Regions from separate parts of the Microbulbifer sp. SH-1 genome, predicted to be linked through region 1. Evidence: predicted binding sites of a transcription regulator. Region 1 holds the regulator's gene; each other region holds the start of a gene.
What was found. Region 1 encodes LexA, which represses DNA repair genes until DNA is damaged. Its sites were predicted from a motif close to ACTGTNTNTANANACAGT; they were not measured.

Region 1 (7,668 bases):
GTGGTGAAAGCCCGGATTCGCGACGCAATTCCTGACGTGCCCGGTGTTTTTCTGAACTAATGTATCTAGCGGCCGTCCCCTGAGCAAAGTAAACGAAATAGGCGCGTGATGCCTTGTATCGCGTGAGAAAACAGCAGGAGTCTACGGAGAACCATCTGCTGGATGGCGGGTCAGAATTGCGTGCAAAGCAGTCAATTTGGTCACCAAATTGTGACGATTGCTTGACCACACCGGGGGCGGAGCATATATATTCGCGCAGCGCACCGCCGTAAACGGCTGTCGCCGCAGGTGCGAAAGCAGTAAATTTTCTATTAAAAATCAGAAGCTTATGGGTAAATCACTGGTCATTGTCGAGTCTCCGGCGAAGGCAAAAACGATCAACAAGTATCTCGGCAAGGACTTTATCGTAAAGTCCAGTATCGGTCACATCCGGGATCTTCCTACCGGTGCCTCCAGCAAACAGCCGGTGGATGCCAAGGAGCGCGCCCGCCGGGCGGCGGAAACCCGCAAGCTGTCCAAAGAAGACAAAGAGGTCTACAAGCGCAAGAAAAGCCATGAGCAGCTGATCAAGCGTATGGGGATCGACCCGGATCACAATTGGGAAGCGCACTACGAGATCCTGCCTGGTAAGGAAAAAGTGGTTGACGAGCTGCGCAAGCTCGCCGCCAACGCCGACACCGTGTATCTCGCGACGGACTTGGATCGCGAGGGGGAGGCCATTGCGTGGCATTTGCGCGAGGCCATCGGCGGCAATGAACAGCGCTTTCGCCGTGTGGTTTTCAATGAGATCACCAAGTCCGCGATCCAGGAGGCATTCAAGAGCCCCGGCCCGCTGGATATCGACCGTGTGAACGCCCAGCAGGCCCGCCGTTTCCTCGATCGCATCGTGGGTTACATGGTGTCGCCATTGCTGTGGGAAAAGGTTGCCCGCGGCCTGTCAGCCGGTCGTGTGCAGTCTGTGGCGGTGCGCCTGGTGGTTGAACGCGAGCGGGAAATCCGCGCGTTTATCCCCGAAGAGTACTGGACGCTGTTCGCGGACACCGAAACGGTCAAATCCGACGCGCTGCGTCTGGAAGTCAAAAAGCAGGGCGGCGAGAATTTCCGCCCGGTCAACGAAACACAGGCCATGGCCGCAGTGCAGGCACTGCAGTCCAGCAACTTTGAAGTTACCGCGCGCGAAGACAAGCCCACCACTTCGAAGCCGGGCGCCCCCTTTATCACCTCCACCCTGCAGCAGGCGGCGAGCAATCGTCTCGGCTTTAGCGTGAAGAAAACCATGATGATGGCCCAGCGTCTGTACGAAGCCGGCTACATCACCTATATGCGTACCGACTCCACCAACCTGAGTGCGGAGGCTGTGGCCTCGGTGCGGGAGTTTATTGGCGAGAGTTACGGCGAGAAGTACCTTCCGGATAATCCGAACCGCTACAGTAGCAAAGAGGGCGCCCAGGAAGCGCACGAGGCCATTCGCCCTTCCGATGTGCGGGTCAAGCCCAACATGTTGTCCGGTATGGAGCGGGATGCTGAGCGCCTTTACACCTTGATCTGGCAACAGTTCGTTGCATGTCAGATGACACCTGCACAGTTCACGTCCACGTCTGTGGTGGTGAGTGCCGGAGACTTTGAGTTGCGCACCCGCGGCCGGGTTATCCGTTTTGACGGCTTTCTCAAAGTGGCGCCGCCGCAGAGCAAGAAAGACGAAGATCTGGCATTGCCGGACATCAAGGTTGGGGAAAAACTCAATCTCAAGAAACTGGATCCGAAACAGCATTTCACCAAGCCGCCGGCGCGCTTCAGCGAGGCAGCCCTGGTAAAAGAGCTGGAAAAACGCGGTATCGGCCGGCCGTCTACCTACGCGTCGATTATTTCCACCATTCAGGATCGCGGCTATGTGCGCCTGGAAAACCGCCGTTTCTACGCGGAAAAAATGGGCGACATCGTCACCGACCGTCTGAGTGAAAGCTTCACCGACCTGATGGACTACGGTTTCACCGCGAGCCTGGAAGAATCCCTGGATGCCGTGGCTGAAGGGAAAAAAGGGTGGAAGGCACTTCTGGATGAGTTCTACACGGACTTCAGCAAGCGCCTGGAACAAGCTCAGGATACCGACGGTGGCATGCGACGCAATGCGCCCACGGATACCGATATCAAGTGCGGTCAGTGCGGCCGCCATATGCAGATTCGCACCGGTTCCACCGGCGTTTTCCTGGGGTGTTCCGGCTATGCGTTACCGCCAAAGGAGCGCTGCACCAACACCATGAATCTGGTGTCCGGCGAAGAGGCTATCGACGCGGATAAGGATGACGAAGCCGAAACCCGTCAACTGCGGGACAAACATCGGTGCCCCAAATGCGGCACCGCTATGGACAGTTATCTGGTGGACGAGCAGCGCAAGCTGCATATCTGCGGAAACAACCCGGACTGCAACGGCTTCGAGGTGGAAAAGGGCACGTTCAAGATCAAGGGTTATGACGGCCCATTGATTGAGTGCGACAAGTGCGGCAGCGACATGCAGTTGAAGTCTGGCCGCTTTGGCAAATACTTCGGCTGCACCAATGATGCCTGTAAAAACACCCGCAAACTGCTCAAGAACGGTCAGCCCGCGCCGCCGAAAATGGACCCGGTACCCATGCCGGAGCTCGCCTGTGAAAAGGTCGACGACACTTACATCCTGCGCGACGGTGCTTCGGGTCTGTTCCTGGCTGCCAGCCAGTTCCCGAAAAACCGCGAGACCCGCGCGCCGCTGGTGAAGGAGCTGCTGCCGCATAAGGATGAGATTGATCCCAAGTACAGTTTCCTGTTCTCCGCACCTACGGAAGACAGCGAGGGCCGGGATACGGTTGTGCGTTTTAGCCGCAAAACCCAGGAACAGTACGTGCAATCCGAGGAAGACGGCAAGGCAACCGGCTGGAAGGCGTTCTATACCGGCGGTAAATGGCTGGTAGAGGACTCAGGCAGCAAATCCGCAGGGCCGAAAAAATCGGCTGCTAAAAAGGCGCCGGCGAAAAAGGCCGCGGCCAAAAAAGCAGCCGCGAAAAAAGCCCCGGCCAAAAAGTCACCGGCGAAATAGGTGAAGCAATGAGCAACCCCTATACCGGTCTGGTGGCTTCGGCCCTGCGAAAATCAGAGCTGATATTGCATTCACTGGATACCGCCGACGATGAAAGCCCGCCGCTGTTGCGGTCCGCGCTGCTTGAGGGTGCGTTGTTGCAGTTGTGGCGGGCTTATCGCGCGTTTCTGGCAGAGCAGGGCTACCAGCTGCAACTGGGCTTCAGACCTGGTGGCGAGCCGGACACTGCGGTCCGGTTACAGGAGCTGGTAAGTGCGCGCAACAAATACAGCGCTGAGGTCGCTGAGCTGCTGGATCTGGAGGAAAACCCCGAGAGCTGGTTTGCGGCTATGGCGCACTGCTGGCGGGGGTTGTGGCGCCCCACGGCGGGTGGAGGCCAGGAGTCTTCTCCGACCGCCAGCGGTGTGCAGTCCCTGATACCCCTGCGGCAGGTGGATTCAAACATTCCTGCCAGTCTCAGTGTGGAGAGCCTCAGATTTTGGCAGCGCCAGCTCGGCGAGCTGGTGGCACGGCAGCGCGCCCAGAGCGTGGAATGGTGATCAGGTTAGTGCGGCGCCACTCCCGACCGTGTCTGGCCACTGAATAATCACTGATCCCTGTGTTACACTGCCCGCAAATCCCGCTGTAACTGGAGAAGTGAATGTCCTCTGAGACTTACGAAATCATCGAGTTGTCCAATGGTGATGTGGCGCTGCGACGCGCTGGTCACAGGGAGGACCCGCTGGTGCGTATTCATTTCTCGGACGAAAGCCTGAACTTCCTGCGCGAGCACAAGATTGCGATCGCTCGTGCCATGTTGGAGGCCGGTATTGAGGCGGTGCAGGATCTCGGTGCCCTGGAGCCGGAACCCTTTGAAGAGGAAGAGGTGGACGTTACGGAACACACCATCCACTGAGGAGGAAAGCTCCCGGTGGACCAACAAAAACGGGGCTCGATGAGCCCCGTTTTTGTTGGATGACGCACAGGCTATTCGCCTGCAGGTTAGAACGGGTTCTGGCGAATTACGCCGACCGCGAGTCCTTCAATCGCGAAATTCTTGTCGCGCATATCTACTTCGATGACGTCAAATTCTTCATTCTCCGGCAACAGCTGGACCATCGCCTGGTTGCCGCGGCGCTTAAAGCGCTTAACGGTCACCTCGTCTTCGATTCGCGCCACCACAATCTGTCCGTTGCGGATATTGTCGGTGCGCTGTACCGCGAGAAGGTCTCCATCAAAAATGCCGGCGTTCTTCATGCTCATGCCGTGCACCCGCAACAGGTAATCCGCCGGCGGGTGGAAGAATTCCGCGGGGATCTCGCAGTACTCCTCGATATTCTCCTCCGCCAGAATCGGGTTGCCCGCGGCTACCCGGCCAACAATGGGTAGGCCACTCTGGTGGCCGGGAATGCGAATGCCCCGGGAAGCACCGGCAACCATTTCAATCGCCCCCTTGCGCGCGAGCGCCTTTAGGTGTTCTTCCGCTGCGTTTGGCGAGCGAAAGCCCAATTCCTGTGCGATCTCGGCCCGGGTGGGCGGGTAACCCGTTTCGTCCAGATAGGATTTGATCAGTTCCAGTACCTGAGCCTGGCGAGCAGTGAGGTTTGTCATGGGCGTTTCCTGTTGTCTGTATTTTTATACAGTTGCTGGGATTATATACAGATTTCTCCCTCACGCAATCCACAAGGCTCTCGCGTCAATACTGCTAGACTTGGAGGGACCGGCGAACTCCAAAACCTGCGCTGACTCGGTTTGCCGATTCGCTGCCAACATAAGAAGTAAGAGCGATTAGGAGAAGGCATATGCTGGATGCAAAAATGCCGGAAGCGTGGCGCGTGCTTCGTATTCAGTCTGAACTCGTCGATGGCATAGAGCGCCTGATTACGCTTAAGGGTGCGGTGACCGTATTTGGCAGCGCACGTTTTCGGGAAGACGCTGTTGAGTACCAACAAGGGGTGCGGCTGGGCGAGCTGCTGGCGGGTGAGGGCATCCCGGTTATCACCGGCGGTGGCCCGGGTATTATGGAGGCGTGCAATCGCGGCGCATTTACCCATGCCGGCGCTTCAATAGGCCTGAATATCGAGCTGCCATTCGAACAGGTGCCCAACCCCTATTTGGATATCCACCTGAACTTCCGCTATTTCTTCGTGCGCAAATTCATGTTTGTGAAGCATGCGGTTGGCTTCATAGCCATGCCTGGGGGCTATGGCACCATGGATGAGCTGTTTGAGGCGCTGACGCTGGTGCAGACCCAGAAGGTGCGGCGTTTTCCCATTGTGCTGGTCGGGAAGCGCTACTGGTCTGGTCTGCTGGAGTGGCTGGTGGGTACCGTACTTGAGCGCGCGTGTATCGATGCCGCTGATCTGGAGCTGTTCAAACTGGTGGATACCGTGGATGAGGCAGCGGAAATCATCATCGACTTCATTCGTAAGCGGGATGAGTAGAGACCGTCGCCCGCTGGGGCTGGTTGAGCCTGTTGTTCGTCTGGGCAACATTCGTCCGGGCAACAATCGCCATCACGGCCCTTCGTCTGTTCCCGGGAAGGTTTCACCCTCAAGGCGGTCTATGGTGCTCTGAACCGGAGAAAAAATCGGACTGGTGTAGCCGGAGTCTTCGTCGTCCTGCATCTCTTGCGCCCAGGAGCCGTAGCCCGCGTTGGCATCTTCCGGAGCTGCGGCGCCGATGACGGGCAATCGCGGCCAACTGTGAAAATCAATTTCATCAAGAGTGCCGTCGAGATACTGAATCTCGATGGTGCGGGATGGTTGGTCCACAGCGACCACTTCAAACAAATCACCGCTTTGAAAGTTCTCGAACCAGCTGCCTATTTCCGGCGCTATTCTCGCCATGGGGTACCTCCTGTCGTCATCACCCAAAGACGCCAATCACTGGCCTTTCATTCCAATCTAGTGTGCCGCGATCAAAGCTGGTAACCGGAGAGTCGCGAGAACTGCACGGCTTAACGAGACTGTGAGCGAGCTGGCCGTTTGCGGGTGGCAGTATGCAAGTGGGAGGTTTTCGGAAATGTTCGATCGGGTGTCGATGTGCTAGTCTCAGCTCTTAAACAAACGTTTTAATTGATGGTTTGAATTGGATGAGTCAGCTGGATACCGTCAACCGTATTCTCGATGCCGCTGAGGTGCTGTTTGCCGAACGGGGCTTCACCGAGACCTCTTTGCGCACCATTACCAGCACGGCGGGCGTCAATCTCGCGGCGGTAAATTATCATTTTGGTTCGAAAAAAGAACTGATACAGGCGGTTTTTGAGCGTTTTCTTACGCCTTTTACGGAGAATCTGGACCGGGAGTTAAACCGGCGGGAGTCTCAGGCCCAGTTGCAACTGGAAGACCTGCTGCAGAGTCTGTACCGGGTGGCACTCGCCGGGCTCGCCAGGGAAGGTCGCGACCCCAAGCGCTTCATGCGTCTTTTGGGGCTTGCTTACACCCAGTCCCAGGGACACTTGCGGCGGTTTATCGTGTCCCGTTACGGTGCCAGCTACCGGCGCTTTGCCGGACAATTATCCGATGCCCTGCCACAGGTTGACCCGGTCACATTTTACTGGCGCCTGTACTTCATGCTGGGTGCTACCATATTTTCCCTATCCAGCTTCGACGCCATCGAAGCTATCCTGAGGGAAGACTTTGGCGCCGAGAGCAGCCTCGACGAGACGCTGGCACGGCTCGCGCCGGCCGCAGTTGCCATGCTGACCGCGCCGGATGTCGGCGCGGGTTGAGGGCAGTGGCGCGGTCTGATCCGGCGGGCGGCGGTTGCACCGGACGTCATGGGCGCGGCGAGTTTCAAACGATTCCAGATTGGCAACAGGAGCTGACATCACATGTCTGTCCAGATTGGTCCCGTGATGGTTGATATTGAGGGCACCGACCTCACCGATGAAGACCGCGAGCTGCTGCTTCATCCGATGGTCGGTGGGCTGATTTTTTTCGCGCGCAATTTCCGCAATCGCGAACAGCTCGAAGAGCTGATCGCGGATATCCGCCGTGTGCGTCCTGAAATTCTGCTGGCGGTGGACCAGGAAGGCGGGAGGGTGCAGCGCTTTCGCGACACCTTCACCCGGATCCCCTCCATGCAGGCACTGAGCGCACGGGCCAACCCCCAGCAACTCCGCGATGTGGGCTGGCTGCTGGCGGCGGAACTGCTGGCCGTGGGTGTGGATTTCAGTTTCGCGCCGGTGCTGGATGCCGATGACGACTTTTGCAAAATAGTGGGCGACCGAAGTTTTGCGCAAGATCCCCTGGTGCTGGCGGAGAAGGCCCGGCCTTTTATCGCCGGGATGCACGAGGCAGGTATGGCGACTACCGGAAAGCATTTCCCGGGGCACGGCCAGGTGAAGGAAGACAGTCACGAGGAGCTGCCGGTAGATCACCGGACGCTGGAGCAGGTGCTGGCGTCGGATTGTACCCCGTTTGCGGAATGCATCGCCGCGGGTGAGCTGCAGGCGGTGATGCCGGCACATATCCGCTTTGCCCGGGTGGATGAAAACCCGGTGGGTTTTTCGCGTTTCTGGCTGCAGGAAATTCTGCGTAAGCGCCTCGGTTTTGACGGGGTGATATTCAGCGACGATCTGACCATGGAGGGCGCAGGTGCCGCTGGTGGCTACG
Region 2 (7,668 bases), 160 kb from region 1:
GTGTCCGGACAAGGTCCCGGAAGAAAGCGCGCGCCAGGCACTGAAAGCCCTGACCGAACACTATGCCAGTGGAGCCGATTTCTTTATCCAGAAACTCTCCGAAGGCATCGGTACCATCGCCGCCGCTTTTTATCCGCGCCCGGTGATCGTGCGCACCTCGGACTTCAAGACCAATGAATACGCACGTCTGATCGGCGGCAGCCACTTCGAGCCCCACGAGGAGAACCCGATGCTCGGCTTTCGCGGTGCCGCGCGCTATGCGCATCCCGCCTACGCGGAGGGCTTTGCGCTGGAATGCGCGGCACTCAAACGCGCGCGCGAGGATATGGGGCTGACCAACATCAAGGTGATGATTCCCTTCTGCCGTCGCATTCCCGAGGGCGAGCAGGTATTGCAGGCCATGGCGGAGCACGGCCTCAGGCAGGGCAACAACGGTCTCGATGTCTATGTGATGTGTGAAATACCGAACAACGTGGTGCAGATCGACGCCTTCAGCCAATTGTTCGATGGCATCTCCATCGGCTCCAACGACCTCACGCAACTGGTACTCGGTGTGGACCGCGATTCCGATGTCGTCGCGTTTGATTTCGACGAGCGGGACCCCGGGGTAATGGAAATGATCCGCCTCGCCGTGGAGGGCGCACAGCGCAATGGCATTCCCGCGGGTATCTGCGGTGAAGCCCCATCCAACTATCCTGAAGTGGCGGAGTATCTGGTGAAACTGGGCATCACCTCCATCAGCCTCAGCCCCGATGCGTTGCTGCGCACCATCGAAAAAGTGGTGGTAATAGAACAGCAGGAACAGGTCAGCTAGCAGCTATTGGCTGGGTCCGTATTCATTCAATGATCAGAGCGAGGCGATCACCATGCACGCAACCAACTGGTATCCCAAGCTCGCCAAATCAGCGGCGCGTTTCTGCGGTCGGCCAAAAATATTTGCGCCCGCCGTCGCGACCACCTTGCTATGGGCCATCGCCGGATAACTGGTAGATATGCTGGCAATACCGCCCATGATCTGGATCTGGATTGCATTCATCGCGTTTGTGCTGCTAATGCTGGCTCTGGACCTGGGTGTGTTTCATCGCCACGCCCACGAGGTTAATTTGCGCGAAGCGATGCTGTGGTCGGCGGTCTGGATAACCCTGGGTTTGCTGTTTTCCGTCTTCGTCTACTTTGCTTACGACGCCAAACTGTTTGGACTGGGTACCGAGCCCGACGCGGTCGATGGCCTGTTGAACAGCGGCGCCAGTGCCACCCAGAAATATCTACTTGGCTACGTGATTGAAAAGTCCCTCAGTGTGGACAATATCTTCGTCATCGCGATCATTTTCGATTACTTCCACATACCGAGAAAGCATCAGCACCGGGTACTTTTCTGGGGCATCCTCGGGGCACTGGTACTGCGCGGACTCATGATCGCGCTGGGCGCCAGACTGGTGGCGGAATTCCACTGGATTCTCTACTTGTTCGCGATTTTCCTGATTCTGACCGCGCTGAAAATGTTGCTGTTGACGTCGGAATCCCCGAAACCGGGCCGCAACCTTTTGGTGCGGCTGATCCGGCGCGTACTGCCGGTCACCGAGCGCTTGTATGGCCAGCGGTTTGTCCTGCGCGCATCTACCATTGCTGCGCTCTCGAAAGGGAGGCGGGATGGGCCGGATCCTGCGCTCGAACACGTGCAGCCGGGTAAGCTCCTGTTGACGCCGCTTGCGCTGGCACTGATCGTCGTCGAGACAACCGACGTGATTTTCGCGATCGATTCCATCCCCGCCATTTTTGCCATCACGGCCGATCCGTTCCTGGTGTTCACCAGTAATGTGTTTGCGATCCTCGGCCTGCGCTCATTGTACTTCGCCTTGTCCGCCGTTATCGCCAGGTTCCATTACCTGAAAACCGCGCTGGCACTGGTGTTGATAGTCGTGGGCATAAAAATGCTGCTGGCAGACTGGTTACATGCACTGGTCGGGTCACACTTCAATCTGTATCTGCTGGTGGTGGTGCTGGCGATTCTCGCATCCGGCGTACTGGTGTCCCTGATCGTAGAGAATCGCACCAGACAGAAATAGCATCCTGTGGATACAACGCGACAATATGAATGCGAGAGGGATTTTCCGATCCACAGCAATAGCCTCCCGAGCGCATAGTGACGGTCGCGGAAGATGTGCCGGTCCATTGTGCGGCTGGTGGACTGCAGGGGTTCCACCGTTAAAGTAAAGGTCACGCTAGGCACACTTTGACACATGGTCGCCGCAACACATTCGCCATCCCATCACACAATGGCATTTGCCAGGATGATCACCACCCCATAGGACGCGACACCGACAAACACCGGCCATCCCAGCGATCTGGTCCAGCGCCACACCAACAGGGTCACCATGGCACCCAGCGCCGTCGCGAGCCAGGATGCGAGGCCGGCCTCTCCCGGCACAAGCGATACTCCAAACATAGCCGCGATCATCAGCGGTCCAAGCACACTGAGCCAGGTGGGCATGGATTCCAGCGTATTTTTTGCTTTGCGTTGAACCAGATGGCGCTGCATCCACACCAGTGGCAGGGCCCGCAAAAGAAAGGTTCCAAGTGCGCATGCAAGCAACGCAACCCAGACACCAATGTTCATTCCGCTATTCATTCCCTGACCTCCCCCACTACCTGAGCGCGCCCATGCCGAAAAAGACCACAGCCCCAGCGACGGCTGCTACCGGAATCGCCGCGTTGGTCATACCCATCAGGGTAAACAACAGGGCAACCACTGCGGTACAGCCCAGTGCCAACGACCACAGCCACGACGTAAACCGCGGGGCCAGCAGCACCAGAAACAGCGCCGGCAACGCAAACGGCATAACGTCGCCAAGCAGCGGCCACTGCTGTGTCAGTTCCTTACCGGCAATGGCGCCCACTGCGGTACCGCCAATCCAGCTGAACCAGGCCACCAGCATTGCGCCGATAAACCATCCCAGGCGGTCAGCAGACGGCAGCTGCGGCAGCCGGGTATGGGCCAGTGCAAAGATCTGGTCTGTTAGACCATGCATCAGCCACGGCCACAAACGGCTGGTCGAAAGCCATGGCGCCAGATTGGGTCCATAGACGACATGGCGGGCATTGATCAGCAACGTCATCACCACGACGAACCAAAGAGGCGCGCCCGAGGCGATCATCGCCACAAACAAAAATTGCGATGCACCGGCATAGACCAGTGTCGAGATTGCCACCGCTTCCCAGCTGCTGAAACCAGACTGTAGCGCAATCAGCCCAAATGAAATGGCCACCGGGATATACCCCCCCAGCAACGGGATGGATTCGCGGGCCCCCAGAAGCGACGAATGGTAATTTGAGGTGGCGACTTGCTGGCTCACAGAGTGCCACCTTTATACAGGTCGACAATTGTGTTCAGGTTGCGGTCATGTCGACCGTCGCGGAAATGCCATCTCCTCGTGTCGAGAGACGAATTACTCACGGGTACCTCTTTGATTGTGTGGCAAAAGAAATGCTTTATATGAAAAATGCTCCGTGAAAGAAACACCCGGCTATCCATCTAACAGCCACAATTCATATGACCACTAACGGAATGTCCGGTCGCGATCCCATTTGTTCCCCTCGCCCAAGTGCTGTATAACCATCCAGTTTCATCCAGACAGCATCTGATCATACGCCGCAACCATGTCCGCCCCTGTTGAACTACCTTCAGACTATTACCTGGCGAACTTCCTCGCCCTCCTTGACTTCGTGATGTCTCGCTACGAGGACCTGCTATCGGCGGACGAGCGCGGGTTTTACGCAGATTTCCGAGCGCTGGATGTGGACAGCCAACGGCTGTACGTGCGGCTGCTGTCGCGCAAAGGCAGGCCCTCCGCAGCCGGCGCTCTGTTTCGCCAGCGCAAGCTCGCCTACGCCGAGATTGGCGACCTGCCTGCGGCCGCAGAGCGGCTGGTGCAGGTGGGATTGCTGCTGCGCAACCCCGATCTGGTGATTGCGGAAATTCTACCGCTGTTCAGCAAAGCGGAGCTGCTGCCACTGAGCGAAATACCCCTCCCCCAATCCGTCAAGCGGCCCGCGCTGGAACAGGCGCTGCTGGCGCAGGACATACCACCAGCAACCCTGCTTGCGGCCGAGCCGATTCTCGCGGTGCAGGCTGCCGCGCATTTTGACACATTCAAGTTGTGCTTTTTCGGCAACCTGAACCAGGACCTGACCGATTGGGTACTGCGGGATCTGGGCCTGTACCGCTATGAGCACTACCCGCTGGATCGCGAAAATCTGCCGTTCCAGAGCCACGCGCAAATCGAGCAACATCTCGGCTATTACGCTGCACTCGTGCACTTTGAGGAAGCCATTGAGGCAGGGGCCGATGCGATTGCGGCCCTGGCGGCGCAGCTCCCGGTAAACACGCAGCAAGACGCCACTCTGCAACGCCGACTCGACCGTCTGCGAGTCGCCATGGCCCGGCAACTGGAACGGCTGGATGCACTGGATGCGGCGGATCAGATTTACCGGGCCTGCGCGCACCCACCGGCACGGGAGCGGCGCGCACGCATAGCGGTAAAACGCGGCGATAGTCAGGCGGGGTTAGCGCTGTGCCGGGAGATACTCGCGGAACCTCTCGATGAAGCGGAAGCGATCTTCGCGGAGAGCTTCGGTTACCGCACCGCCAAACGGGAAAAAAACCTGCACGGATGGGAGGCGCCCGCGCGCTACCGACCGCCGACCGAGACTGTCGCCCTGCCCGCCGCCGCGGAGTGCGTGGAGCTACTGGCGGCAGCGTGGCTGCAACAGCTCGGCGATTGCCACTACGTAGAAAATACCCTGTTTAACGGCGTGTTCGGGCTATTTATTTGGGATATCGTGTTTGCGCCGGTTGCCGGGGCCTTCTTCAACCCGTTTCAGGTGGCGCCCAGCGATTTCCGCACCGCAGACTTCTATCGCACTCGCCGCACCGCGTTAGAGCAGCGCCTCGGCGAACTGGCGGATGAGCGTTTTGCGGAGCGGGTCTGGCGAAATTTTGATGCGAAATACGGTATCGCCAATCCGCTTGTCGCCTGGGAGGCGTTGTCCGAGCCGCTGCTGCGTCTGGCGCTCACGCGCATCCCCACGGCGCACTGGCTGGCACTGTTCCGACGCCTGCTGAGCGACATCACCAGTCACCGCAGCGGTCTGCCAGACCTGATCCTGTTTCCGGAAACCGGCAGCTACGAGCTGGTGGAGGTGAAAGGCCCCGGCGACCGGTTGCAACAGAACCAGCAGCGCTGGCTGGCATACTTCGCCCGCCACCGGATACCGCACCGGGTACTGCACGTCGAGTGGCAGCAGAATGACGGCAACCAGGCATGACAACGCGTGAGACACTAAAGCTGTCGGTGGGCGAGCTGGTGGCATTTTCCTGCCGCCGCGGCGATCTGATGGCCGACGCCCCCGCCGGCCCAACGGCGCAGGAGGGCATCCGCGCACATCAGCGCTTACAAAAAAAGCGACCGGCGGGCAGCGAGGCAGAATACCGGCTGCAAGTGGCCTGCCCGCTGGATGGCCAAACCGTACAGCTGAGCGGCCGCGTGGATATCCTGCACCCACTGCAGGATTTACATCGCCCGGCGCAACTGGATGAAATCAAGACCACCTACTGCGCGCCGGATAAATTGCCGGAGGCGGTGCGGGACCTGCACTGGGCGCAGTTGAAAATCTATGGTTTCTGCTATCTGCTGCAGCGCCAGGAGGAAACCGGAAAGCGCCCTGCCCCGCAGGATCGCCTGCTGCTGCAGATGCTGTGGTACAACCTCAAACAGAAAAAATCGCACCCGGAACGACGCGAATTCAACTGGCCGGAGCTGGAAGACTTTGCCCACAATGCCATGCGCACGTACCTGAACTGGCACCACGCCTGGCAGCAGCACCGGCTGGCGGTGCGCACCAGTGCGCGCGCTCTGGAATTCCCCTTCCCGGATTACCGGCCGGGCCAGCGCGAACTGGCCATTGCCGCCTACCGCTGTCTGCGCGACGGTGGCGAGCTGGTGGTAGAGGCGCCCACCGGCATCGGCAAAACCGTGAGCACGCTGTTTCCGGCCGTCAAGGCGTTGGGGGAAGACCATCTGGATCAGCTGGTGTATCTCACTGCAAAAAATTCCGGCCGCCAGGTGGTGCGGGAAACTACGGCGCGTTTGCAGGCCCTCGGACTTGCGCTGTCGCTGCTGGAAATCCAGGCGAAAGACAAAACCTGTGCCTGCCGCCAGGGGCTTTGCAGCCCGGACGCCGACGGTATCTGTCCGCGCACCGTCGGTTTCTTTGACCGGCTGCCGCAGGCCCGCCAGCGATTGCTGGGAGTATCACGTCTCACACCCGACACCCTGGCAAAAGTGGCAGACGAGTTTCAGCTGTGCCCGTTTGAGCTATCGCTCCAGATGCTGCCCTGGGTGGATCTGGTGGTGTGCGATTTCAACTATGTATTCGACCCTCTGGTACGCCTGAACAGCCTGCAGACGGGCGACCGGCGCCGCGCGCTGTTGGTGGATGAAGCCCACAACCTGAGTGAGCGCGCCCGCGGCATGTACACCGCCGAGCTGACGCGCAAAGAGAGCCGGCAGGCGGCGCGGGATTGCACGGGTCTGCCGACGCTACGCCGGTCGATACAAGCGCTGGTACGCGCGCTGGATCAGTGGGTCGGAGAGCGTACCGACGCCGAACGCTTTGCGGCAGGGGCGGATCGGGACAATACCGAGGTGTGGGTGTCGCCGCTGACTAATCCGCCTACGCAGAACGCCGACGCGAAGCATGTACAACGCCCCGAAAGCGTAATGATGGCCGCGCACAAAGTGATGGCCACAGTCAGCCAGATGTGGGAGCAATCGCAACCACCACCGGAGGAAATCCGCGAATGGCTGCACAATCTGTATCGGTTTCTGACCATTATTGGACTGCCCGCTCTCCAGCATCGCTGCCTGACCCGGAGAGCGCATCCGGATACGCCCTGGCAGAAACAGGCACTGAAACTGTTCTGCCTCAACGCCGCGGAGTATCTGCAGCAGTGTTACCAGCATTTCCAGGGCGTGATTCTGTTCTCCGCCACCCTCCGCCCCGCGGGTTATATTCTTCCGCAGCTCGGGGTCGCGGCAGATGCTCCCTACTTCGCACTGCCGTCGCCGTTCGTCCCAGAGCAGATGGGCACTTTCCTGTGCCCCTTTGTTGATACCCGCTACCGCGCGCGGGACAGTGCCGCCGATGCATTGGTGGATCTGATTGCGCGGGTGTATCAAAGCCGCCCCGGCAATTACCTGGTATTTTTTCCCTCCTACCGGTTTCTGCAACAGGTGGCCGAGCGTTTCTCGGCACAGCATCCACAAGTGGATATCATCCAACAGACGGCCGCCGCCGGCGAGCTGGAGCGTGCAGCCTTTCTCGAGCGTTTCAGCGAAAACCGCCGCAGCCTGGGTTTCGCCATCATGGGTGGCATTTTCGGCGAGGGCATTGATTATGTGGGTGAGCAACTGGTGGGGTGTATTCTCGCCGGGGTCGGATTGCCGCAGATCAGCGAGGAACAGGAGTTATTGCGACACGCGATGGCGAGCACGGGCGGGAATGGTTTCGATATCGCCTACCGCTATCCCGGTCTCACCCGGGTGCTGCAGGCGGCGGGGCGCGTGATCCGCACCGAGACGGATCGCGGCGTGGTGATTCTGGCGGATA
Region 3 (7,668 bases), 760 kb from region 1:
ACAGGCCATTGAACCAGCGGTGACTGGCAGATACATCGACCAGCATATCCTGCTCAGGCAACAGCAGCAGGCAGGGGATCTTTAGCGCTTCGGGTTGCGCCAGCAGCTGCTCCCGCACCCGTCGGTAACCCGCATACCACCGCGGGGTTATCCTTCCGTGCACGAGCTCGTCGCCGCGGTAGGCCTCAACAATGTCGGGATCGCGACTGATCCACTGGGTCTGCAGGCGATTTGACAGTGGCAGCCCCGGGCATATATGACCCAACAGTTTCAGTAACCCGAACTCAACGCCACTCGGTTCGTTAGCCCCGACGAATGCGGGCGCCGAAAGCACAAGACTCTCAACGGCGCAGTCGTCCATCGGGTATACCACACTCGCACAGGCAATCACCCCACCCATACTGTGGCCCAGCAGATGAAGCGATAATCCCGGGTTTTCATGCCTTACCAGGCGGACAAATCGACACAGATCCCGAGAATAGTCGAAAAAATCGCCAACATCTCCGCGGCGGCCTGGAGACTGCCCGTGCCCGTAGTGATCCAGGACATACACGCTATAGCCTCGGGCGTTCAACTCGCCCGCCAACCGTCGATAGCGACCACTGTGTTCACCGAGACCGTGGGAAACGACTACGACACCCAGCGCGCATTCCACCCACCATCGCCGGTAGTGCAACCGGATTTCTCTGGATTCGAAATACATGGCACTCCTTTTCTTATGCTTATGTACGGATACTGCCACTTCGATGTTATCGAAGTATTTCCGAAAAGGGCTTTGTGCCGACCGCACCACAGGCCGAGCACTCCCTATTGGTTGATGTCATCTCATCATTCGCGTCCATCTGCGCGATAACTGCGACAGGCCGCCACCGCCCGCCCCCAACCATCAAGTAAGGCGCGGCGCTGAAGTTCGCCCATCTGGGGCAGGAAATCCTGCTCGATATCCTGCAGGGATTCGGGAAAGCGTTCACTTTCCCAGATACCGACACCGATCCCCGCAAGAAGCGCAGCCCCCACCGCGGTGGACTCAATCTGACGCGGCCGTTCGACCCGCAAGCGGGAAATATCCGACTGGAACTGCATCAGAAAGTTGTTAGCACTGGCGCCACCGTCTACCCGCAGACATCGCAGTTCCACGCCTAACGCCTGCGCCATCAGGTTCGCCAGCTCATGACTCTGATAGGCAATGGACTCAAGCGTTGCCCGCACCAGTTCCGCGCGCCCGGCCCCACGGGTCAGGCCAAAAATTGACCCGCGCGCTGCTGCATCCCAATGAGGGGCGCCGAGACCACTGAATGCAGGTACCAGATAAACACCACGCGTGTCAGGAATTGTCTGCGCAATTGACTCCGTATCCGCCGCTCTTTGAATGATACCCAGATCATCCCGCAGCCACTGCACCGCAGCGCCAGCATTAAACACCGAGCCCTCAATGGCAAATTGCGGTTGCCCAGAGCGGTCACAGGCAATCGTTGTCAGTAGACCTTCCGGTACCAGCGGCCGGCGCTTCCCCGCACTGGCGAGCATAAAGCACCCAGTACCGTAGGTATTCTTAAGACTGCCGGGCTGGATACAGCCCTGCCCGAACAGGGCGGCCTGTTGGTCGCCGGCGACACCGGCGATAGGCACCTCGGCACCGAGGAAAGCATCCGCCGCAGTCCGCGCGAAGATACCGGCAGAGGGCGCGATATCAGGGAGAATCGAGCCTGGACAGTCGAACAGGCCCAACAGATCCTCATCCCACTGACGGCGATCGAGATTGTAGAGCAAGGTCCGGCTGGCATTGGTGTGATCGGTAAGGTGCGCCCGGCCGCCAGTCAGGCGCCAGATCAGCCAGCTGTCCACGGTACCAAAACAGAGTTCTCCGGCTCTTGCACGGTGATGGAGTTCAGGAAATCGACGGAAAATCCAGCTCAATTTACTGGCGGAAAAATAGGCATCAAGCAGTAGTCCCGTACGCGCCCGCACCATGGCTTCGGCACCGGCCTGCTTAAGTTCTGTGCAGATACCCGCAGAACGACGGCATTGCCAGACAATGGCGCGATGTACGGGCTCACCGGTCTTCCGATCCCAGAGAACCGTAGTTTCGCGCTGATTGGTGATTCCCATGGCGGTCAGGTCTGTGGCGGCAATTCCGGCACGCTGCAGGGCGGCAGCACTCACCTTGAGTGTCACCTGCCAGATCTCCTCAGCATCGTGCTCAACCCAGCCAGGACGAGGGTAGTACTGGGGGAATTCAGAATAGCTGCGACCACGCAGCTGGCCGTCAGCATCGAAAATAAAGGCGGTGGTACCGGTCGTACCCTGGTCGAGAGAGAGGATCATCGCGGCTCGCTTCTGGTTATTCTACAGCCGGTCGACCCACCGGGGTGGGTGCTGTTGCTCACCCGGGCAGTATATACGCTGTAAACAGCCCTGGGGCAGCCCAGATGTTTACCACTCAGGAGCCACACTGCCCGCAATCAACTTTGCTACTGGCTTCGCCCGGCGTCTAACTCGGCCAGCGCAAACTGGATTGCATCGGAAAAAAAGCCCCGGTAGGCGAGGTAACGCTGTCGGCGGGCGCGCTCTTTCATCTGTTCTTCCCGGGTTGCCGCAGAGTCTATGGGGCGGTGGAACTTACGCTGCAGCAGGTCCAGTGCGAGCTGGTACCAATCGACCTCCTCCTGCATCTGATCCATGGCGCCCTGCACCAGCGCGGATTCCACCCCCCGCAGCTGCAGTTCCTGGCGGATGCGCAACGGCCCCTGCCCCCGCTGTACACGGGAGCGACAGAATACTTCCGCAAAGCGTTTGTCGGACTGGTAATTAAGCTCCTGCAAACGCACTAGCACCCTGTCGAACGTAGCCTCGAAATCCCCATCAGGGTACTTGGAACGAAGTTTCTGGCGCAGCTCCTGACAGGAGTGCTCGCGGCGGGAGAGGAGATCGAGTGCGCTGGTGAACAGCGCCTGAAAGAATTCGGTGGAATCCACCGCAGCTGTAGGACTGGTAGAGAAAGCAGTCTCCGACAGCCCACCTTCGGGGCCGCCGGAAACGTATCCTGGCACAGACAAAGTCAGTCTTCCGCAGCTTCCACTGCCGGTTGGGCAGCGCCGGCACCAGCATCACCCAGTAGCAACGCACGCAGCTGGGACTCGATGTCGTTGCGGATATCTGCGTTTTCTCGCAGAAACTTGACCGCATTAGCCTTGCCTTGACCGATCTTGTCGCCCTTGTAGCTGTACCAAGCACCAGCCTTGTCCACTAGACCATGCTTCACGCCATAGTCGACGATTTCACCCAGCAGGTTGATACCCTCACCATACATGATCTGAAATTCGGTCTGCTTGAACGGTGGCGCCACCTTGTTCTTGACCACTTTGACGCGGGTCTCATTACCGACCACTTCCTCGCCATCTTTCACCGAGCCGATGCGGCGGATATCCAGACGCACAGAAGAGTAGAACTTGAGCGCATTCCCCCCGGTGGTGGTCTCCGGAGAGCCGAACATCACGCCGATCTTCATACGGATCTGGTTGATGAAGATACACAGGGTGTTGGTGTTCTTGATATTGCCGGTCAGTTTGCGCAGTGCCTGGGACATCAGGCGCGCCTGCAGGCCGACGTGGGAGTCACCCATTTCACCTTCGATTTCCGCACGCGGGGTCAGCGCCGCCACGGAGTCCACAACCAGCACGTCCACCGCACCGGAACGCACCAGCATGTCCGCCACTTCCAGCGCCTGTTCGCCGGTGTCCGGCTGGGAGACGATCAGCTCATCCACATTGACGCCGAGCTTCTCCGCGTAAATCGGGTCGAGCGCGTGTTCCGCATCCACGAAGGCACAGGTACCGCCCTTGCGCTGGGCCTCGGCAATCACCTGCAGGGTCAGGGTTGTTTTACCGGAAGACTCCGGGCCATAGATCTCGACAATACGGCCGCGGGGCAGACCGCCAATACCGAGAGCCACATCCAACCCCAGTGAGCCGGTGGAAATGGCGGGAATACGCTCGCGCCCTTTCTCCCCCATGCGCATGACGGTGCCCTTGCCAAACTGGCGCTCGATCTGAGACAGCGCCGCCTGTAATGCCTTGTCTTTGTTGGAATCCATGACCTTTCCCGTGTACGTGAAGATTGGTTATTGGGAGGGAGCTTAGAGAAAAATTACTGTATAAGCAACCAGTAATCTGGAATCAGCGGTTCCCGGTCGGCAAAATCTACCGGGAGTTCGAACGGAGGAATTACTTGCGGTGGGACTCGGCAATCGACAGCAGACCGCGCAGCGCCTCGGCCACCGTCTGCGCCTGAATCTCGGCACGCGTGCCATGAAAGTGCATGCAGCGCGCATCCGCCTGTAGCGGTTCCTGCCCCACGCCGTGCGCCCATGCAATCCAGACGGTACCCACGGGTTTCTCATCGCTGCCGCCGTCCGGTCCGGCAATGCCACTGACCGCGACCGCAATGTTGGCATCCAGTCGGTTCAGTACACCCACCGCCATCTGTCGCACCACCGGCTCACTGACAGCGCCAAACCGATCCAGGTCCTGTTGGTCCACGCCGAGAAAATCCCGCTTGATACGGTCTGCATAAGAGACCACGGCGCCATCAAACCAGGCAGATGCCCCCGCAACCGACGTAATGGCGGCGGCAATGCCGCCCCCAGTGCAGGACTCAGCTGACGTCACCCGCCACTTCAGCCTCTGCAGCTCACTACCCAGCGTCTCCGCCAGGCCTTGAATATCGAGATCGACCAATTTACCCCTCCTGATCAGTCGCAGTGCATCAGATATCGCTGGCGCCAGACCCTGATCCCTGCTTCGGCGCGCAACTGGAGAACTGATAGGCTACATTGCCCACCGGATCGAAGCCCAGCTCCAGAGCCGCATCCAGCATAGCTGTGGGAATACGATGCAGCAGAATGTCACCGGTGGCACCACCACACACCGACGGGTACATGCGATCCGTGCGCACCCCGCAGCGGGATTCAACCACCTGAATGCCGCCATCTGCCAGCTTACCGCGACTCTGCTCCACAGTCAGACCGCCACCTTCACACTGTTTGGTACCGCGCGACTCCATCACCCACAGGGTGTCTGTCACCTGCCCCTGAGGACCGGTACCCTGTTGTGCTTCCGGTGCAGAGGGCGCCGCGCCGCTTTCGCTGTCCTCCGATTCTGTCGACATCGTGTCGCCTCCCGCATTCCTCGGGTCAACCGATTTGGTGTCGCGATCACCACAGCCTGCGAGCGCCAGCACCGCAAGAGCCGCTATCGCCACCATCCACTTTCTGAAGTCCATTGTCTGCTCCTCTGCTTTTCCGGTCTCTGGCTGACGGACACGGTGCAAAACCGTGTGCCGCCCCTGTCAGCTTAGCGCGAGCCAAACGCCCACGCCCAACATCAAGGTTCCCGCCATTCGATTCATCAGGCGCACATTCTCGCCCCGGCGCAGCAGCCGACTCAAGGTTCGGCCGCCACTGGCATAGATCAGCAGGCACACGAGTTCCAGAAGCAGGATAATCGCCAACAGGACACTCATCTGCGGCAACAGAGCCCTGTCCTGCTGAATAAACGGCGGCAGCAGCGCGATAAAGAATGCCCAACCTTTGGGGTTCGCCACAGCAGTAACAAACCCCTGGGTCATCATCGAAAACACAGACATCATCGGCATGCCTTGCGTGCTCGGCTCCACCAGTAGCATGCGTCCACGGGCACGCCACATCTGCACACCGAGATAAGCGAGATAGGCCGCGCCGCAATATTTGAACACCTGGAACGCGGTGGGGTACTTCAGCATGAACGCGGCAATCCCGAGTACCGCCGCGATAGCCACCGTTGCCACCCCACACAGCTCCCCCAGCATCATCCACAGCGTGCGGCGCACCCCGTACGTCATCCCCATGGTCAGCGCCAGGGTCATACACATACCCGGGGTGATAGAGACAAAGAAAAATGTCGGTACAAACAGCGCCAGAACAGACCAATCGAGCATAACAACATCCAGATGCAATCGAACATTCAGTGGTGCGCGACACTGTGGTTGCCGTAATGGCTGACGAACATGCCGGCCAGCATCAACCCGCAACCGATCAGCTCTTTCGCGCTTAACAACTCATTCAGGAACAACCAACCGGCGGCAACGGCGAACACCGATTCGAGACTCATAATGACCGTGGCGTGAGACGGCGCCGCATTGCGCTGCCCGAGCAGTTGAAACGTAAATGCGATCGCGGTGGAAAACACCATCATGTAGGCAATCGGCCAGGCCGCGTGCCACGCCGCCTGCAAGGTCGGCTGCTCTACGACGAATGACGCCACTGCCGACAACACTCCGCACACCAGGAACTGGATCGCCGCCAGACGCAAGGCATCGTACCGGTGCACCAGATAGTCTGCGGACAACACCTGAATCGCAAACACGAAGGCACTGGCAAACACCATCAAGTCGCCGATGAGCTGCGCCTGCTCGGAAAAATCCGCCAACCAGTAGAGACCGAGCAACGCCAGGGCAACGCCGCCCCAGGTCCAGCGGTTGGTTTTATGACCGAGGGACAGGCCGATAATCGGCACCAGCAGCAGGTAAAAACCACTGATGAAGCCCGCGCGACCGGCGGTGGTATAGACCAGGCTCGCCTGCTGCAGCGCCGCGCCGAGAAACAACCAAAAGCCGAGTATCGCGCCACCAGGCAGACATTTGCGCCAACGGTGATGGATGATCGCGCCCGCTGCTTCCTGTGGGTTCAGGTCCCGCCGGGAAGACAACCAGTAAACGATCGGGATCAGCAACAGGCCGCCGAGAAAGAAACGCCACGCGTTGAACGCCAGCGGCTCGATATGCGCCATGGCTATTTTCTGGGGAACAAACGCCACGCCCCAGAACAATGCTGCCAGCAGCAACAACACTTCAGCCTTCGCCTGCTTTTGCTTCATACCGCCCACCTGGCGAGCAGAGACCTCTCGGCCTCCGTCGCGAAAAAGAAAAATTTGATTCGTAAAAACGCGTCACCGCGGAATGATATGACTCACCAGCAACTGCAATGACTGCCGACCACGGAACTCATTGATATCCAGCTTGAACGCCAGCTGCACCTTTTCCACAGGAGCCGGCCAGAAATCCGTGTCGATATTGAAAGCGATAGCGTCCAACGACTGTCGCGGCGCGGCCGCCGGCGCCACCACCATTTTCAGATGGCGCTCACCGACAATCCGTTGCTGCTGCAGTACAAACTCACCATCGAACTCGGGCTCCGGGAAACCCTGCCCCCAGGGCGCGCATGCGCGCAGCATCGCAGCAGTCTCCATGGTGAACTCGTCAGCGCGCAGTTCGCCATCAGTCTCGATCACGGCCTGCAGCTGCGCAAGCGTGAGCCGGTTGCGTACGGCATGCTCGAACGCCGCGGTAAAGGCCGGCAGATTGCCCGCCGGCAAACTGAGCCCGGCGGCCATCGCGTGTCCGCCGAACTTACTGATCAATTGCGGGTGGGCGGCAGCCACATCGCTCAGGGCGTCGCGGATATGCAACCCGGGTATCGAGCGCGCCGAGCCCTTTACCAGACCGTTGTCGCCGTCGGCGAAGGCGATCACCGGGCGATGGAATTTTTCCTTGATGCGGCTGGCGAGAATACCCACCACGCCCTGGTGCCAAGCGGCGTCATACAGACACAGGCTCCACGGCAATTCGTCATTC

Region 2: a site for LexA is predicted at 3,605-3,622, ahead of GNX18_RS05185 (VRR-NUC domain-containing protein). Genes of this name have one in related genera too.
Region 3: a site for LexA is predicted at 4,149-4,166, ahead of recA (recombinase RecA). Genes of this name have one in related genera too.

What each region holds. Positions count from the first base shown of each region.
Region 1 covers NZ_CP046948.1:1,312,281-1,319,948, reverse strand. Annotated here, with positions in the region: gene GNX18_RS05825 (hypothetical protein) at 1-35, shown strand, start outside; gene topA (type I DNA topoisomerase) at 329-3,070, shown strand; gene GNX18_RS05815 (DUF6586 family protein) at 3,079-3,609, shown strand; gene GNX18_RS05810 (hypothetical protein) at 3,711-3,965, shown strand; gene lexA (transcriptional repressor LexA) at 4,052-4,660, opposite strand; gene GNX18_RS05800 (TIGR00730 family Rossman fold protein) at 4,852-5,493, shown strand; gene GNX18_RS05795 (DUF6763 family protein) at 5,566-5,898, opposite strand; gene GNX18_RS05790 (TetR/AcrR family transcriptional regulator) at 6,144-6,782, shown strand; gene nagZ (beta-N-acetylhexosaminidase) at 6,885-7,668, shown strand, end outside.
Region 2 covers NZ_CP046948.1:1,156,698-1,164,365, forward strand. Annotated here, with positions in the region: gene ppsA (phosphoenolpyruvate synthase) at 1-814, shown strand, start outside; gene GNX18_RS05165 (hypothetical protein) at 848-1,036, opposite strand; gene GNX18_RS05170 (TerC family protein) at 1,011-2,066, shown strand; gene GNX18_RS05175 (AzlD domain-containing protein) at 2,270-2,617, opposite strand; gene GNX18_RS05180 (AzlC family ABC transporter permease) at 2,646-3,353, opposite strand; gene GNX18_RS05185 (VRR-NUC domain-containing protein) at 3,658-5,325, shown strand; gene GNX18_RS05190 (ATP-dependent DNA helicase) at 5,322-7,668, shown strand, end outside.
Region 3 covers NZ_CP046948.1:553,642-561,309, reverse strand. Annotated here, with positions in the region: gene GNX18_RS02475 (alpha/beta hydrolase) at 1-703, opposite strand, end outside; gene glpK (glycerol kinase GlpK) at 829-2,325, opposite strand; gene GNX18_RS02465 (regulatory protein RecX) at 2,472-3,050, opposite strand; gene recA (recombinase RecA) at 3,059-4,093, opposite strand; gene GNX18_RS02455 (CinA family protein) at 4,224-4,736, opposite strand; gene GNX18_RS02450 (hypothetical protein) at 4,765-5,280, opposite strand; gene GNX18_RS02445 (LysE family translocator) at 5,347-5,973, opposite strand; gene GNX18_RS02440 (DMT family transporter) at 6,000-6,911, opposite strand; gene recJ (single-stranded-DNA-specific exonuclease RecJ) at 6,984-7,668, opposite strand, start outside.